Regions from separate parts of the Streptomyces sp. NPDC047014 genome, predicted to be linked through region 1. Evidence: riboswitches for the same ligand, from Rfam matches in the RefSeq annotation. Region 1 holds a riboswitch; the other holds the start of a gene.
The links. Region 1 has a riboswitch for cobalamin ahead of metE (5-methyltetrahydropteroyltriglutamate--homocysteine S-methyltransferase). Riboswitches for the same ligand answer to the same signal wherever they lie in the genome.
Positions count from the first base shown of each region.

Region 2: another riboswitch for cobalamin. It lies ahead of ABZ873_RS04220 (ribonucleoside-diphosphate reductase subunit alpha); the one in region 1 lies ahead of metE (5-methyltetrahydropteroyltriglutamate--homocysteine S-methyltransferase).

Region 1 is NZ_JBEYVX010000013.1:15,471-18,893, reverse strand. It holds gene mmsB (3-hydroxyisobutyrate dehydrogenase) at 1-458, shown strand, start outside; gene ABZ873_RS11130 (enoyl-CoA hydratase) at 455-1,276, shown strand; cobalamin riboswitch at 1,429-1,584, shown strand; gene metE (5-methyltetrahydropteroyltriglutamate--homocysteine S-methyltransferase) at 1,773-3,423, shown strand, end outside.
Region 2 is NZ_JBEYVX010000004.1:150,533-153,955, reverse strand. It holds gene ABZ873_RS04220 (ribonucleoside-diphosphate reductase subunit alpha) at 1-1,218, opposite strand, end outside; cobalamin riboswitch at 1,362-1,491, opposite strand; gene ABZ873_RS04215 (GNAT family N-acetyltransferase) at 1,536-2,033, opposite strand; gene ABZ873_RS04210 (YbdD/YjiX family protein) at 2,181-2,378, opposite strand; gene ABZ873_RS04205 (carbon starvation CstA family protein) at 2,375-3,423, opposite strand, start outside.

The DNA.
Region 1 (3,423 bases):
CGCTGCTCGGCGCCATGGGCAAGAAGGCCGTGCACTGCGGCGGTCCGGGCGCCGGACAGGCCGCGAAGATCTGCAACAACATGATCCTGGCCATCTCGATGATCGGCGTCAGCGAGGCGTTCGTACTCGCCGACAGCCTCGGACTGGACCACCAGGCGCTCTACGACGTGGCCTCCACCGCCTCCGGCCAGTGCTGGGCCCTCACCGTCAACTGCCCCGTGCCCGGCCCGGTCCCGGCCAGCCCCGCCAACCGCGACTACCGCCCCGGTTTCGCCGCGCCCCTCATGGCCAAGGACCTCGGCCTCGCCGCCAACGCCCTGCGCGCGGGCGGGGTGGAGGCCCCGCTCGGGCTCAAGGCCGCCGAGATGTACGCCGCGTTCGCCGCCGCCGAGGGGGCCGACCTGGACTTCTCGGCGATCGTGCGCACCCTCCGACCCCAGAACGGGAACCCCGTATGACCTACGAGACGACCGACGCGACCAGCGACGCGACCGCCGACGAGACGACCTACGAGACGATCCTGCTGGAGCGCAAGGGCCGCGTCGCCCTCCTCACCCTCAACCGGCCCGGCGCGCTCAACGCGCTCAACCTCCAGGTGATGCGGGAGGTCGTGGCCGCCACGGAGCAGCTGGACCGGGACCCGGAGGTCGGCTGCATCGTCCTCACCGGCTCCGCCAAGGCGTTCGCCGCAGGCGCGGACATCAAGGAGATGCGCCCGCAGAGCTATATGGACATGTACCTCACCGACTGGTTCACCGCCTGGGACCGCCTCGGCGAGGTACGCACCCCCACGCTCGCGGCGGTCTCCGGCTACGCCCTGGGCGGCGGCTGCGAACTGGCCATGCTCTGCGACATCCTGCTCGCCTCCGACACCGCGAAGTTCGGCCAGCCGGAGATCAAGCTCGGTGTCATCCCCGGCATCGGCGGCTCCCAGCGCCTCACCCGGGCCGTCGGCAAGGCCAAGGCCATGGAGCTGTGCCTGACCGGCCGCACCATGGACGCCGCCGAGGCGGAGCGGGCCGGGCTGGTGTCCCGGATCGTTCCGGCCGAGGACCTGCTCGCCGAGGCCCTGGCCGTGGCGACGACCGTGGCCGAGATGTCCAAGCCGGTGGCGATGATGGCCAAGGAGGCCGTGAACCGGGCCTTCGAGACCACCCTCGCCGAGGGCGTCCGCTTCGAACGCCGCCTGTTCCACGCGGTGTTCGCCATCGCCGACCAGAAGGAGGGCATGTCCGCCTTCGTGGACAAGCGACCGCCGCACTTCACGCACGGCTGAGCCCGCCCGGCGCGGGGCCCCGCGGTACACCGCGGGGCCCCGCGTCTCAGATTTCTGTCCGGTATGTGGACGGCTGTACTCGCGCTCCAGGGGAACGGCCTAGGGTGGCCGGTGCAGCTGGTTCGCCCCCGCCCGCCAGACGGGAGGCGTCGTAAGAGGGAACCCGGTGGGAATCCGGGACTGCCCCGCAGCGGTGAGCGGGAACGACCGCCGTCATACGCACTGGGACCGGACAACGGTCCTGGGAAGCGACGGCCAGTAGGTGCCCGCCGGGAGACCGGCAGGCGTGCCCGCGAGTCCGAAGACCTGCCCGTTGCCCGTGTACGGCCGATGCCGTGCGCGGATATCCCGGTGACCTCGTGGGCGGGTCGGCGTACACAGCGAGCGGCATGTGCGGCCCCGGTGCCGCCGCGTGGTCCGCGCGTTCTGCCGTTCCCTTCGCGTCCGCGTCCCGTCGCCGGGATGTTCCTGGACACATCTCGCGAAGGAGAGTTCCGTGACACCGAAGCCCGCAGCCGCGGCGGTACGCGCCACCGTGTACGGCTACCCCCGCCAGGGTCAGCACCGCGAACTGAAGAAGGCCGTCGAGGGCTACTGGAAGGGCCGGGTCACCGCCGAAGCCCTCCGGGAGACGGCCGCAGAACTGCGCCGGACGAACTGGCGCCAGCTGGCCGAGGCCGGCATCGACGAGGTCCCGACCGGCGACTTCTCGTACTACGACCACGTGCTCGACACCAGCGTCATGGTCGGCGCGATCCCCGCCCGCCACCGGGCCGCCGTCGACGCGGACGCGCTCGACGGCTACTTCGCGATGGCCCGCGGCACCCAGGACGTGGCGCCGCTGGAGATGACCAAGTGGTTCGACACCAACTACCACTACCTGGTCCCCGAGCTCGGCCCCGACACCGTCTTCACCGCGGACTCCGCGAAGCAGGTCGCCGAGTTGACCGAGGCCCTGGCCCAGGGCCACACCGCCCGCCCCGTCCTCGTCGGCCCGGTCACCTACCTCCTGCTGGCCAAGCCCGCGCCCGGCGTCCCCGCCGACTTCGAGCCGCTGACCCTGCTCGACCGGCTGCTGCCCGTGTACGCGTCCGTCCTCGCCGACCTGCGGGCCGCCGGGGCCGAGTGGGTGCAGCTGGACGAGCCGGCGCTGGTGCAGGACCGCACCCCGGCCGAGCTGAACGCCGCCGCCCGCGCCTACCGCGAGCTCGGCGCCCCGGCCAACCGGCCGAAGCTGCTCGTCGCCTCCTACTTCGGCCGGCTGGGCGAAGCCCTCCCGGTGCTCGCCGCCGCACCCGTCGAGGGCCTGGGGCTCGACTTCACCGACAGCGGCGCGGCCAACCTGGACGACCTCGCCGCCGCGGGCGGGCTGCCCGGCAAGCGGCTCGTCGCGGGCGTGGTCAACGGCCGCAACATCTGGATCAACGACTACCAGAAGTCCCTGACCACCCTCGGCACCCTGCTCGGCCTCGCGGACCGGGTGGACGTCGCCGCCTCCTGCTCCCTCCTGCACGTCCCGCTCGACGCCTCCGCCGAGCGCGACATCGACCCGCAGGTACGCCGCTGGCTCGCCTTCGCCCGCCAGAAGACACGGGAGATCGCCGTCCTGGCCCGCGGACTGGCCCGGGGTACGGACGCCATCGCGCCCGAACTCGCCGCGAACCGCGCCGACCTGGCCTCCCGCGCCGGCTCCGCCCTCACCCACGACCCCGCCGTCCGCGCCCGCACCGCCGCCGTCACCGACGCCGACGGGCGCCGCGCCCAGCCGTACCCCGAGCGCGCCCTCGCCCAGCGGGCGCATCTGGGCCTGCCGCTGCTGCCGACCACCACCATCGGCTCCTTCCCGCAGACCGACGAACTGCGCGTGGCCCGGGCGGACCTGCGCGCCGGACGCATCGACGCCGCCGGCTACGAGGAGCGGATCCGGGCCGAGATCGGCGAGGTCATCTCCTTCCAGGAGAAGACCGGCCTCGACGTCCTCGTGCACGGCGAGCCCGAACGCAACGACATGGTCCAGTACTTCGCGGAGCAGCTGACCGGCTACCTCGCCACGCAGCACGGCTGGGTGCAGTCCTACGGCACCCGCTACGTGCGGCCGCCCGTGCTCGCCGGGGACATCTCCCGCCCGGAGCCGATGACCGTGCGCT
Region 2 (3,423 bases), on a different contig from region 1:
GAGGGTGCGCATCATCCGGCCGTACAGCTCGCGGGCGGGCATGGTCTTGCGGGCCAGGCCGTCCGCCTCGGCCTTGCGGTAGGCGGCGTCGAAGTCGTCGCCCCACAGGTCGACCAGCCCGGGCACGTCCGCCGGGGAGAACAGCGACCAGTCGGCGTCGGCGTTCACGCGGCGCATGAACTCGTCCGGCACCCAGTGGGCGAGGTTCAGGTTGTGCGTACGGCGCTGGTCCTCACCGGTGTTGTCGCGGAGCTCCAGGAACTCCTCGATGTCCGCGTGCCAGGTCTCCAGGTAGACGGCGGCGGCGCCCTTGCGGCGGCCGCCCTGGTTCACGGCGGCGACGGAGGCGTCGAGGGTCTTGAGGAACGGCACGATGCCGTTGGAGTGGCCGTTGGTGCCGCGGATCAGCGAACCGCGGGCGCGGATGCGGGAGTACGACAGGCCGATGCCGCCGGCGTGCTTCGAGAGGCGGGCGACCTGGTGGTAGCGGTCGTAGATCGAGTCGAGCTCGTCCAGCGGGGAGTCCAGCAGGTAGCAGGAGGACATCTGCGGGTGCCGGGTGCCGGAGTTGAAGAGGGTGGGGGAGGAGGGCAGGTAGTCCAGGCGGCTCATCAGCCGGTAGAGCGAGGCCACTTCCTCGACGGCCTGCACGCTCTCGTCCGCGGCCAGACCGCAGGCCACGCGCAGCATGAAGTGCTGCGGGGTCTCGATGACCTGGCGGGTGATCGGGTGGCGCAGCAGGTAGCGGCTGTGCAGGGTGCGCAGGCCGAAGAAGCCGAAGCGGTCGTCGGCGCCCTCGGCGAGGGTGTGCTCGACCAGCGCGTCGAGGCGGGCCGCGTGGGCGGCGACGAACTCGGCGGTGCGGTCGGCGATCAGGCCCTCGCGGTGGCCGACGGCGACGGAGGCGGAGAAGGAGGTCGAGCCCTGGCTCGCGGCCTCGTCGCGGACGGCCAGCGTCAGCAGGCGGGCGGCGAGCTTGGAGTAGGCGGGGTCCTCGGAGATCAGCCCGGCGGCGGCCTCGGTGGCGAGCCCGCGCAGTTCGGCCTCGTCGGCGGCGGCGCTGCGGCCGCGCAGGGCGGCGGCGGCGACCCGGCCGGGGTCGGTGTCGGGGAGGTCCGCCGTCAGTTCGGTGAGGGTACGCAGCAGCGTGGCCCCCGGGCCCTCGGTGTTGTCGCCAGAAATGGACTCGGCGCGCGGTGCGGAAGGCGCGATGGTCACGGCGGGAGCTCTCCCTCGCTCGGCCCGGTCATCGGCGGGGCGGGGCGCGGGTGGGCGCACGCGGGCGCGACGCGAACGCGTACCCCCGCATGGCGTCCACCGGCCCAACCGCGAGGCCCGGACGTGTCGGCACCCGGTTCGGTCGAGCCGGGCACGCTGTCGGCAGGTCATCGGACTTGGTGTCCGGATGTCGGACACTTCATACCGTTGCGGGACAGTTCCGGATTCCCACCGGATTCCCCTGCGGCGACAGCAGGCATGAGCATACATGTGGGGGCGGCCCGTTGCCGCAACCCCCACATGTAGTGTCGGCGTGGCTACAGCTTGAGCCGATACGTGAGGAGTGTCAGGCCCTCGATGGGCGCCCAGTCCCGCTCCGGCGTGCGCTGGAAGCCCAGGCGCGCGTAGATCCGGTGGGCCCCGCCCATGCTGCGCTGGGTGGAGAGCGCGATGCCGGTGACCCCGGGCAGGGCCCGCGCCCGCTGGATGCACGCCCGTACGAGCGCCTCCCCGGCCCCTCTGCCCCGCGCGGCGTGATCCACCGCGAGCATCCGGAACTCGGCCTCGTCCGGCCCGGCTATGTCCGCGAGCGGGCTCCCGGGTGCGGCGAAGGTCACTCCGCCGAGCAGCAGCCCGTCCTGCTCGGCGACCAGCACCTCACCCACCGCGGCCCGCCCGGCCACGTCCCGCAGCACGCCCAGATAGGCGTCGTCCTCGTTGAAGTCCAGATGCCCGTCGTCGAGATAGGCCCGCGCCGTGATCTCCCCGAGCCCCACGTAGTCCCCGGGCACTGCCCGCCTGATCACCATGTCCATGCGCCCGAGTGTGCCGCACGCCGGGCGGCGGGCACCGCTGTCGTCTGTGGCGGGCACCGTCGAGGAGGGTGCGCCCGTACGAGGGCTGGGTGCGCTGAATATGCGGAGGGGCCCCGGCGCGGGTTGCGGCGGGGCCCCTCGGGTGGGTCAGCAGCAGTGGAAGCCCTTGCGGGGGTCTGCCTCGCGGGCGTCCGTGCGGGCGTGTTCGAAGGCGCGGCGGGTGAGGACCGGCGCCTGCGGGTCGTGGGAGCGCGCGTGGGCCACGTAGCGGTCGTAGGCGGCCTCGCCGGAGAACTCCCGTACCCAGTACCGCGCCCGGGCCAGCGCGCTCCGTACGGAGCTCACGCCACCGGCTCCTTGACCTGGCCGCCCCCGGAGTCGCGGCCGGCCGCCGCGAGCTGTTCGCGCTCCTCGGCGGTCGCGATGAGCCCGGCCGGCGCGACGATCCTCGACTCGGTCCACGGGACCTCGGAGAGGGTGGCCGACCCCGGATCCCGGACGGCCTTCCAGCAGGTCCGGGCCGCGTCCGCGAGGACCACCAGGATCAGGATCGCGAACAGCGCGCACAGCACCCCGTCCACCGTGGCGTTGGTGACCACGGTGTGCATGTCGTCCATGTTCTTCGCCGGCGGCAGCACCTTGTCGGCGTCGATGCCCGCCTGGTACTTGTCGCGCTGGGCGAAGAAGCCGACCTTCACGTCCTCCGAGAAGATCTTCTGGTAGCTCGCGGTCAGCGTCACCGTGGCGTCCCAGACCAGCGGGACACCCGTCACCCAGGCCCACTTGAGCCGCCCGGACTTCACCAGCAGCGTGGTGCAGACGGCCAGCGCGACCGCCGCGAGCAGCTGGTTGGCGATGCCGAAGAGCGGGAAGAGCTGGTTGATGCCGCCCAGCGGGTCCTTGATGCCGACCCACAGGAAGTAGCCCCAGCCGCCGACCACGATCGCGCTCGCGAACCACACCCCGGGCTTCCAGCTGACGTCCTTGAAGGACTTGTGGACGTTGCCGAGGCTGTCCTGGAGCATGAACCGGCCCACGCGGGTGCCCGCGTCGAGCGTGGTGAGGATGAACAGCGCCTCGAACATGATCGCGAAGTGGTACCAGAACGCCTTCATGCCCGCCCCGCCGAGCACGGCGGAGAAGATCTCGGACATCCCGAGTGCGAAGGTCGGCGCGCCGCCCGTACGGGACAGCAGGCTGGCCTCCTCGACGTCCTTCGCGGCCTGCGCGAGCGCTTCGGGGGAGATCGCGAAGCCGAAGTTCGTCACCGCCTGGGAGGCGGATTCCACGGTGGTGCCGATGACGCCGCCGGGGGAGTTGACCGCGAAGAACAGGCCCGGCTCGATGATGCAGGCCGCGATGATCGCCATCACGGCGACGAAGGACTCGG